3 regions of the Mesorhizobium sp. AD1-1 genome follow, and region 2 is predicted to be linked to each of the others. Evidence: riboswitches for the same ligand, from Rfam matches in the RefSeq annotation. Region 2 holds a riboswitch; each other region holds the start of a gene.
What was found. A riboswitch is a leader RNA that binds a small molecule or an ion and turns the genes downstream of it on or off. The one in region 2 is predicted to bind cobalamin.
Positions count from the first base shown of each region.

Region 1: it holds a riboswitch for cobalamin, as region 2 does, so the genes downstream of both, bluB (5,6-dimethylbenzimidazole synthase) here and LB519_RS14325 (ABC transporter ATP-binding protein) in region 2, are expected to answer to the same signal.
Region 3: it holds a riboswitch for cobalamin, as region 2 does, so the genes downstream of both, LB519_RS00655 (aromatic ring-hydroxylating oxygenase subunit alpha) here and LB519_RS14325 (ABC transporter ATP-binding protein) in region 2, are expected to answer to the same signal.

Region 1 covers NZ_JAIUGP010000025.1:47,170-50,594, reverse strand. The annotation lists gene LB519_RS30185 (hypothetical protein) at 1-742, shown strand, start outside; partial or broken gene bluB (5,6-dimethylbenzimidazole synthase) at 865-1,482, opposite strand; cobalamin riboswitch at 1,593-1,773, opposite strand; gene LB519_RS30175 (histone deacetylase family protein) at 1,895-2,821, shown strand; gene LB519_RS30170 (exodeoxyribonuclease VII small subunit) at 2,825-3,076, shown strand; gene LB519_RS30165 (DUF2277 domain-containing protein) at 3,187-3,425, shown strand, end outside.
Region 2 covers NZ_JAIUGP010000006.1:210,956-214,380, reverse strand. The annotation lists gene LB519_RS14330 (AraC family transcriptional regulator) at 1-814, opposite strand, end outside; cobalamin riboswitch at 1,050-1,257, shown strand; gene LB519_RS14325 (ABC transporter ATP-binding protein) at 1,422-2,210, shown strand; gene LB519_RS14320 (ABC transporter substrate-binding protein) at 2,260-3,207, shown strand; gene LB519_RS14315 (FecCD family ABC transporter permease) at 3,237-3,425, shown strand, end outside.
Region 3 covers NZ_JAIUGP010000001.1:132,096-135,520, reverse strand. The annotation lists gene LB519_RS00675 (ABC transporter ATP-binding protein) at 1-140, shown strand, start outside; gene LB519_RS00670 (DUF680 domain-containing protein) at 219-464, opposite strand; gene LB519_RS00665 (DUF680 domain-containing protein) at 534-734, opposite strand; gene LB519_RS00660 (DUF680 domain-containing protein) at 814-1,011, opposite strand; cobalamin riboswitch at 1,522-1,724, shown strand; gene LB519_RS00655 (aromatic ring-hydroxylating oxygenase subunit alpha) at 1,839-3,086, shown strand; gene LB519_RS00650 (hybrid-cluster NAD(P)-dependent oxidoreductase) at 3,111-3,425, shown strand, end outside.

The DNA.
Region 1 (3,425 bases), on a different contig from region 2:
CGAATACATCCTCTATATCGTCAAGGCCGGCCACATCGCCGTCATGGTTCATCTGATCGACGGCCGCGACATTCCCGGCGGTCAGGACCAGATCGCCTACGCCAGGGATGTCGTCACCCAGCGTTTTGCCGAGGCCAATATCCTTTTCGTCGTCGACCAACTCGTCAAGGGTGCCATCCGCGCCATCACCGGCCTGCTCGGCGGTATCGCCGCCTTCCTGCCGATACCGGGCCTGAGCGGCCTGGTCTCCTTCATCAACACGGTGATCCGCCTGTCGCTGACCTATGTCGACGAGATCATCCTCGGCTACAACATCCGCATCAATTCAGCCTCACCCTTCGAGACGGCGCGCCAAGGCGTCGTGCTCTATGCCCAGAACGGCAAGGTCATGGTCAAGAACGCCGTCTGGCTGGCGGTCATCATGTGGGGCGTGTCGTTCGTCATCTTTCTGATGATGCTGGCGCCTGCCGGCGCCATTCTGTTCCTGATGCCCGGCCAGCTCGCCGGCTGGGCCTTCGTGCTCGCCATCGTCTTCGCCTGGGCATTCAAGGCGGCCTTCATCGAGCCTTTCGCCATCGCTTGCCTGATGCAGGTCTATTTCAAGACCATCGCGGGCCAGGTGCCGGATCCGGCCTGGGACGCCCGGTTGGCCGAGGCGTCGTCGAAGTTCAGGGAGCTCAAGGACAAGGCGCTCGCCTCCTTCGGCGGTTCGCGCTGGGGTACGGCCGGCGCCACACCCTGATCGGCCGGGCAGGTGGTGTCTGGTGAGGCAGAAACGGTGTTGAGGCGCGCCACGGTGGACTTCAGCTGTGTCTCGCCTTGCCCGGAAAACGTCTCGCTCATGATCAGTTCCGGCAGCGGCAGCCGCCGTCCCCAACCATGCGTTTCAAGGTCCGGTTTGGAAGCGAACTCGGAAACACGGCCGACGCAGAGATAGGCGATTGGCGTTACGTGATCCGGAATGGCCAACAGCCGCTTCAGCGCCTCAGCCTCGATGATGCTCACCCAGCCGACGCCAACGCCCTCGGCACGCGAGGCCAGCCAGAAATTCTGCACTGCGCAGACGGTGCTGTAGAGATCCATCTCCGGATTGTGCCAGCGTCCCAGCGGCGAACCTTTCGAGCGCTGCCGGTCGCAAGTGATGCAGATGTTGAGCGCGCTTTCGCAGATGCCTTCCAGCTTGAGCTTGCGGTACAGCGCCTGTTTTTCCGCCTCGATCGCCGGCAGTTCCTGCTCGCGCGCGGCCAGGAACAGGTCGCGCACCCTTTCGCGTCGCTCGATGTCACGAATGACAATGAAATTCCATGGCTGCATGAAGCCGACCGATGGCGCGTGATGGGCGGCAAGCAGCAGCCGCGCCAGCACGTCGTCATCGATCGCGGTGGGCAGGAAATGGCTGCGCACGTCGCGCCGCGTGAACATGGCGCGATAGACCGCATCGCGCGCATTCTGGTCAAATCCATCGTCAATGGCAGCGGTCATATGTTCCGGCATCGCTTGTCCCCTTGCGATTGCAGATTCAAAACGGTCAGAGCGTACGTTGTGCGTCCAAATGGACGCACGTCGCTCTGATGTCATCCGCCTGACCATGCGGATGACGATGCCTGCCAGGCCGGTCTTCTGGCTTGGGATCAACCCGCGTCCGGTGCCTTCCCGTCATCGACAGTGGCATTTACCGGCGCGGTCCCCCTCACAGCGTTGGGCACGCCACGGAATTCAACCGTGTTCCCGATTCTCCCGCTTGCGGCGGGCACCAGGCAGTGCCAAGGACTTTACGCCGAAGCGCCGGCGAGGCCAATGCCTGCGGCGACACGAATGGACGCAGGCGCGATTTTCCCCAGTCATCGGCCGGCCGTGCATGGCCTTTGTCGATCCGGGTCACTAGATTAGGACGATGACCACCCGTCTCTACACGCATCCGATCTTCCTCGAGCATCTCACGCCGCCCGGACATCCCGAGCGGCCCGACCGCCTGCGTGCCATCGAGCGCGTGCTCGATGAGGAAGCCTTTGCCGGGCTCGATCGTATCCAGGCGCCGGAAGGCGACGAGGCCACCATCCTCTACGCGCATCCCGCCGATTTCGTCGCCCGCGTGCGCGCCGCCATTCCCGACGAGGGGATTGCCCGCATCGATGCCGACACCACTGCCAGTCCGAAGAGCTGGCAAGCGGCGATCACCGCGATCGGCGCCGCCAACGCCGCCGTCGATGATGTCTTTTCGGGCCGCGCCGACAACGTCTTCGTCGCCGCCCGGCCGCCCGGCCATCATGCCGAAAAGACCACGGCCATGGGCTTCTGCCTGTTCAACACGGCGGCGATCGCGGCGCGTTATGCGCAGAAGAAACACGGTGTCGAGCGCGTTGCCATCGTCGACTGGGACGTGCATCACGGCAATGGCACGCAGGATATTTTCTGGGACGATCCCTCGGTGCTCTATTGCTCGACACACCAGATGCCGCTTTATCCCGGCACCGGAGCGAAGACCGAAACGGGCGCCGGCAACATCGTCAACGCACCGCTGGCGCCGCAGACCGGCAGCGAAGTGTTTCGCGATGCCTTCCTGTCGCGCGTCCTGCCCGCGCTCGACAATTTCGCGCCCGACCTGATCATCATTTCGGCCGGGTTCGACGCGCACCACCGCGATCCGCTGGCCGAGATCAATCTGACCGAGGATGATTTCGATTGGGCGACCGGCCAGTTGATGCAGCGCGCGGCACGCCACAGCGGCAACCGGCTCGTAAGCCTGCTCGAGGGCGGCTACGATCTGCAGGGATTGGCATTTTCGGTCGCCGCCCATGTCGGGCGACTGATGAAAGGATGAATGATGGCTGGTGAGACCAACGAAGACGTCAAGGCGATGAGCTTCGAGCAGGCACTCGATGCGCTGGAGAAGATCGTCGATGATCTGGAGCGTGGCGACGTGCCGCTCGACCAGTCGATCAGGATCTATGAACGTGGCGAGGCGCTGAAGGCGCATTGCGACCGGCTGCTGAAGGCCGCCGAGGACAAGGTCGAGAAGATCAGGCTGTCGCGCGACGGCAAGCCGGTTGGAACGGAGCCCCTCGACGCGGATTGAGGCCGGTCCGAACGATGGCCTCGCCTCACCGGTTTTTGGACATGATCATGATCGAGGCTATAACTCGTTGCGATTGAAACAGCTCAAGGACAAGAGGAGATACGGAAGCGATGTGCAGAAACATCAAGACCCTGTTCAATTTTGATCCGCCGGCAACCAATGACGAGGTGCGCGACGCGGCCCTTCAGTTCGTCCGCAAGCTGAGCGGAACGACGCGACCCTCGAAGCAGAACCAGCACGCCTTCGATCATGCCGTCGACGCCATCGCGGCCTCGGCGCGCGAACTGCTCGATTCCCTGGAAACCCATCAGCATCCGCGCAATCGCGAAGAGGTGGCGGCCAAGCTGCG
Region 2 (3,425 bases):
AGATCTCCAGCCCGCCATTGCCGCTGTGGGCATCGAACTCCGGTCCATAGCGCTCGAATTCCGGTGCATCCGCGATTTCGTGACCGGAGGCGGGCAGCCAGCTGTTCCAGATCGTGTTGATCGTCCGGCGGATGGATGAGATGTGCTCGCGGTGCGAGAACACCGCATATTTCTGCGCCGGCACCCGCACCCGATAGAAGTCCTTCGGCAGATCCGCAAAGCCGGACACTTCGACGCCGACGACATAGTCGAAATTGCCCGCGTCGTCGCCATTAAGGCACACGCCGTAGAAAACGCCTGAGATCTCGCCGGGGATGTTGCCGATAAAGGGTGCAAAACGCTGCCACTGCATCGGAATCCCGGCGCTGGTTTCACAGCTGTAGCGTTCGCCGAGGCCGGCGATCAGGAACGGCCGGCTGGTCTCGAAGCGCGGTGGTTCGAGATTGGTGAGGAAGGACTGGTCCATCAGGATCGGCTCCACGAGGTCGAGGTTGTTGGTCGAGCCTTGCGCGCGCACCAGTTCCGGCGTGGTGCCGAACTGATCGCGGAAGGCACGGGTGAACGCCTCATGCGAGTTGTAGCCGGCGTCGAGCGCGACGACGAGGATGTCGGGCGCTCCGCCGGCCAGCTTGCGCGCCGCCTCGGTCAGCCGGCGTGAGCGCATGTAACCCATCACCGAGCGGCCGGTTGCGGCGCCGAAGGCGCGCGTCACATGAAAACGCGACACGCCGCTGCTTTGCGCGACATCGTCAAGCGAGATCGCCTCCGGCAGATGGCTCTCGACGAACCACAGCGCTTTCTCGGTCGGGTTCATGGGGCTCCTTTTCGCATTGGCCGGATCATCTTGGCGTTTCCTGGCGCGGCCAGTTTGATCGAAATTGCGCATTCCGTGCAATCTGCGCCGATCCCATGGGCTTTCGCTTGACAGCGGGCCGCGTCATCTCCTAAGAATGTTATGTTATTACATAAAGTGAGCGTGCAATGCCTGTTTCCCTTAGCTGGCCCACCACTTCGTCCGAGAAATCCATTGCGAAGCGTTTGGTGGAAATCTACGCTGAAGTGGTGATGGTCCCCGAGCCGAAAGGCGAGGGGTGAAAAGGGAACACGGTGAGGCCTGTTCAGGTCGAGGCCGTGGCTGCCCCCGCAACTGTAAGCGGCGAGCAAAATCCGTGAATGCCACTGGCCGGCAAGGCTGGGAAGGCAGGATGGCGCAACGACCCGCGAGCCAGGAGACCTGCCATCACTGAGTTGACCGGACGGGGTGTGCCGGGAGGAAACGCGAATCCCGGCCTTGTCGGCCGGTTCGCCAGCTTCCTTCCGTCGTCAGTTTTGGAAAGTGACGGAAAGTTGGACGGCTCCATCGATCATCGCATCACCATGCGCACGCTTTGCCGTCCCCGCAATCCGGCGGGCTGCAGCCGATGAGCGCAGCGCTTCTCGAAGCCCATGACCTCTGTGCCATGGCGAATGGGCGGAATCTGGTCCAGGCGGTCAGCTTCTCGGTGGCCGCTGGCGATCGCCTTGCCATCATCGGTCCCAACGGCGCCGGCAAGACGACGCTGCTGCGCATGCTGTCGGGCATGCTGCGGCCAAGTTCCGGCGAGGTGAAGCTTGGCGGACGCGGGCTGGACAGGATTTCGGCCGCCGAGCGGGCGTTGCATATCGCCGTTGTCGGCCAGACCGACCAGCCCGATCCGCGGCTGGCGGTGATCGATTATGTCGAGCTTGGCCGGGTCCCGCACGCCGGGCTGCGGCGCAGGCGCGAGGAACGCGATATCGCCGTCGAGGCGCTGCGCCGGACCGGCCTGCTGCCGCTGCTTGGCCGCACCGTCGGCTCGCTGTCGGGCGGCGAGCGCCAGCGCGCCCAACTGGCGCGCGCCATCGCCCAGCAGCCCAAAATCCTGTTCCTCGACGAACCGACCAACCATCTGGACCCGCGCGCCCGCGGCGAACTGCTCGACCTCGTGGCAGGCTTTGAGATGACGGTGATCGCGGTGCTGCACGATCTGGCGCTGGTAGCACCCTTCGCCACCAGGGTGGCGGTGATGAACCATGCCCGTCTGCAAGCGCTCGCCGCACCGCGCGAAGCGCTGGCCCAACAGCTGATCCGCGAGATTTTCGGCATCGATGTGCTGCGCCTGCGCCATCCGACCGAGGATCGAGAGTTGACGGTGTTCGAGGTTCCGAACCGTGCCGCGCCGCCGTCGTGATTGAAGCCGTTCCATAGTCGACCCGATCCCACCCACAAGGAGCATACCCGTGAAACGCCTCGCTTTTTCGCTTGCCGTCTCGCTGCTGACCTCGACCGCCTTCGCCTTCCCGGTAACCGTCGACAGCTGCGGCAAGCCGCTGACCTTCGACGCGCCGCCGAAGCGCGCTGTCATCCATGATCTGAACATGGCTGAGATGGCTTTCGCGCTGAAATTGCAGCCGTCAATCGTCGGCCTGACCGGCATCACCGGATGGTACAAGGTCGGTCCCGAATTCAAGGCAGAGCAGGGTTCGATCCCGGAGCTGGCGCCGAAATATCCGACGCTCGAAAACCTCGTGGCCGTCGAGCCGGATTTCTTCTTCGCCGGCTGGTACTACGGCATGAAGCCGGGTGGCGAGGTGACGCCCGACACGCTTGCCCCGCACGGCATCAAGACGCTGGTTCTGACGGAAAGCTGCGTCCATCTCGACAAGAGCCGCCCCGCCGCCTCGATGGACCTGCTCTATGGCGACGTCGAAAAGCTGGGCAAGATCTTCGGCAAGGAGGCCGAGGCTGAAAAGCTTGTCTCTGGCTGGAAGGCGCAACTCGCCGACATCACCGCCAAGGTCGGCAGCGCCAAGGGCACGCGGGTGTTCCTCTACGATTCCGGCGAGGACAAGCCGTTCACCGCAGGCAAGTTCGCCATCCCCAGCGCCATGATCACTGCCGCCGGCGGCGACAACATCATGGCTGACATGGACACCAGCTGGGGCAACACGGATTGGGAAACGGTGGCGTCGCGCAATCCGCAATTCCTCATCCTGCTCGATTACCAGGACGGTGGCGGCTACAGGAAGCTGCTCGATTTCCTGAAAGCGCATCCGGCCATGAAGGAGACAGACGCGGTCAAGAACGAGCGCTTCGTCGCCCTCCGCTACGCCGAGCTGACGCCCGGACCCGCCAACATCGAAGCGATCGACAAGATCGCCAAGGCCATGCACCCGGAAGCATTTTGAGCTTGCGCCATCCGGCATTTGCGTTGGCCATGCTGGCGGGAGCGGCGGCGATCGCCGCTCTCGCTCTGCTGTCGATCGCCTATGGCTCGACGCTGATCCCGCTGGCCGACGTTGTAGCAGCGCTTGGCCGCGCAATCGGCTTAGGCGGGCACGACGTGTCCGGGCCGGTCGGCAAGATCGTCGTCGATCTGCGGCTGCCGCGCACGATCCTGGCCATC
Region 3 (3,425 bases), on a different contig from region 2:
TGGTGACCAAGCTGCCCGGCAATGTCGAGGTCAAGCGCGGCTCGACATTGCGGCTGAGCGCCAATGGCGAGGACCTGCATATCTTCGACGCGGATGGACGTTCTTTCGCGTTGCATGAAGTGGAAGCAAAGGCGGCTTAACCGCAATTACCGTGTCAGGCACAAAAAGAGCGGCGGGCCGGGCCCGCCGCTCTTTGACTTGGAGATCGACTTCGGTTGTTAGTTGTTGCCGAAGAGGTTGCGGTCGGCACCTTGCGGAGCAGACTTCTGGGTGGTGTCACCCGACGAGTTCAGCAGCTTGTAAACCGGCGAACCGGTGTTGCGTACCGAAGAGGTGCGCGTGCTGTCGACCGAAGTCGTGGCGGCAGGCTGATTGGCACCATTGGAGCCAAAGTTGTCGCTGCCGGCGAAGGCACTGCCGGTGATGGCCAGAACGGCGGCGGCAGCAATAAGGATCTTGTTCATTTTAGTCTCCTGAATTCTGGATTTCGCCAGGACGGCAGACACAGCTGCCGTCGGTTGCGAAATTGGTTGTTAGCGACCGAAGAGGTTACGGTCGCTGCCCTGAGCGGGCGTCTGGGCAGCCGGTTCCGAGGTCTTGGTGGAAGCCGTGTACGACTGGTCCACAGCGGCGGCAGGTTGGTTGGAGCCGTTCGAACCGTAGTTGTCGCTGCCCGCGAAAGCGCTGCCGGTGATGGCCAGAACGGCGGCGGCAGCAATGAGGATCTTGTTCATCTTGAATACTCCTGAATGTCTGAATTTCGCCAGGGCGGCGAGCGAGCCCGCCGTCGACCGGGAAACTGGGAATCGGCTGTTAGTTGTTGCCGAAGAGGTTGCGGTCAGCACCCTGGGCAGGCGCCTGAGCAGCCGGTTCCGACTTCTTGGTCGAAGCGGTGTACGAGCTGTCGACAGCAGTGGCTGCCGCGGCGTTGGAACCGTAGTGGTCGCTACCAGCGAAGGCGCTGCCGGAAATGGCCAGAAGGGCTGCGGCAGTGAGAATGATCTTTTTCATTTTTGGTACTCCAGTATCGTCTTTTTTCCGTCCGTCTAGCGGCGTGTCTTGGAAATGAAATCGCGTCGTTCGGACAGCCCCGATGTGGGAGGGCAAGGTCGTCTTTTCCAATCACGAAGTTGTTCCGTGTGGACCATGAATCCACACCTTGAAATTGTGCCAACGGAATCTAGGGATGCATTTTTCTTCTTCATATCAGTGTGTTAGGTATAGACACTTGATGGATCACTGACTGTTTCAGAGGCCCAGCGTTCACACCGTCCTGCACGCACCGTCAACAGAAACGAACCGTTCGGTTCGATTTTAGGGCAAGCTAATAGTCACTTTTCGAAACCGTTAACCTTTTTTGACCCCCGCGAAGGGTCGGATTCGGGAAGATCGCAGCCGGCAAATGGCCGCCCGGGAGGTGGGATCTTGGCCCGCGACGATCTGCAGTAGCGTTTCGCATGCCGTGTCGCGCCGCATGGATACGATGTCGTTTTCATGCCGCCGCCGCGCCCGCGATCGTGGTTAGATCATACCATCTCAGGTGCCGCTTCGTGACGACGAGGCGGAGAATTGGGAAGCCGGTCAGAATCCGGCGCTGCCCCCGCAACGGTGGTGGAGTTCAAGTCGCAACGGGAGACCACTGGGCAACCGCCTGGGAAGGTGTCGCGATGGTCCGCAAGGACAACTCCAGAGCCCGGAAACCAGCCCGAGATTTTTAGACTCGACTGATCGCGGTGGGCGGTCAAGAGGTGGATAGCGCATGTCCGGCACACAGCCGGCCTGTGTTTCAATCCTTCCTCCGTCACCACCAGTTCAGTCCTTAGGAACGAGGACAGGACATGGATATCCGCAACGACATGCTGAGGCTCCTGAAGGGGCGCCGGCAAGGCTTTTCGCTGGAGCAGCCCTTCTACACCGATCCGGACTACTTCAAGCTCGACATGGAGCTGATCTGGTATCGCGACTGGCTGTTCATCGGCCATGATTGCGAACTGCCGAAGCCGGGCAGCTACATCACCGTGCAGGTCGGCGATTATCCGGTCGTCCTTGTCCGCGACCAGCACGGCAAGATCAACGCCTTCCACAATTCCTGCCGCCATCGCGGCAGCCGCGTGTGCAACACGGAGAAGGGTACCGCGGCAAAGCTCGTCTGCCCGTATCATCAGTGGACCTACGAGCTGGACGGCCGCCTGCTGTTTGCCCGCCAGATGGCCGACGGTTTCGACAAGAGTGATTTCGGCCTGAAGCCGGTCGCTTGCGAGAGCGTCGGCGGCTACATCTTCATCTGCCTGGCCAAGGAACCGGCAGATTTCGCGCCGATGCGGGCGATGATCGAACCCTATCTTTTGCCGCACCGGCTGCGTGAAGCAAAGATCGCCTTCGAGAGCACGATCGTCGAGAAGGGCAACTGGAAGCTGGTCTGGGAAAACAACCGCGAGTGCTACCACTGCGCCGCCAATCATCCCGAGTTGTGCAAGACCTTCCCCGAGGCTCCAACCATAACCGGCGTCCATGGCGCCGACAGCGACCCTGAAATGGTCGCACACTGGGCCAGATGCGAGGCATCAGGCTTGCCGAGCAAATTCCGCATCGATCCGGCAGGGCAGTACCGCGCCACCCGCGCGCCGCTGCTGCGCGATGCCGTCAGCTACACCATGACGGGAAAACGGGCGGTCCAGAAGAACCTGTCCGACAGCGTTTCAACCGACCGCATCGGCTCCTTGCTGCTCTATCACTATCCGACGACCTGGAACCATATCCTCGGCGACCACGCCGTTACCTTCCGCGTGCTGCCGATCAGTGCCACGGAAACCGCGGTGACCACGAAATGGCTCGTCCACAAGGATGCGGTCGAAGGCGTCGACTACGACCTCGCTGAGCTCACCCATGTCTGGACCGAGACCAACGACCAGGACCGCCGCATCGTCGAGGAAAACGCCTTCGGCATCCTGTCGCCGGCCTATGAACCAGGCCCCTATTCGGAGCTGCATGAGGGCGGCGTGATCCAGTTCGTCGAGTGGTACGCGTCGTTCATCGGGCCGCGCCTTGCCGAAGGCGGCCGGCCGGCCCTGCGCAGCGTCGCCTAGCCCAGGGACAAGAGGATGAATGCGATGACGGACCTTGGCCTCTATCGCCATCTCGACCAGATGACGCCCTGGAACGACAGGCTGCAGGTGCTGGAAGTGATCGGCGTCAGCGACGAAGCGCCTGACGTGAAGACCTTCACCTTCCGCTCCGACAACCAGACCTGGTTCCGCTACAAACCGGGGCAGTTCGTGACTCTGGAACTGCCGACATCGGACGGGCCGCTGATGCGCACCTACACGCTGTCGTCCTCGCCGTCGCGGCCGTTCTCGATCGCGGTGACGGTCAAGGCGCAGGCGGGCAGCACCGGTACGCGCTGGATGTTCGACCATCTGACGCCC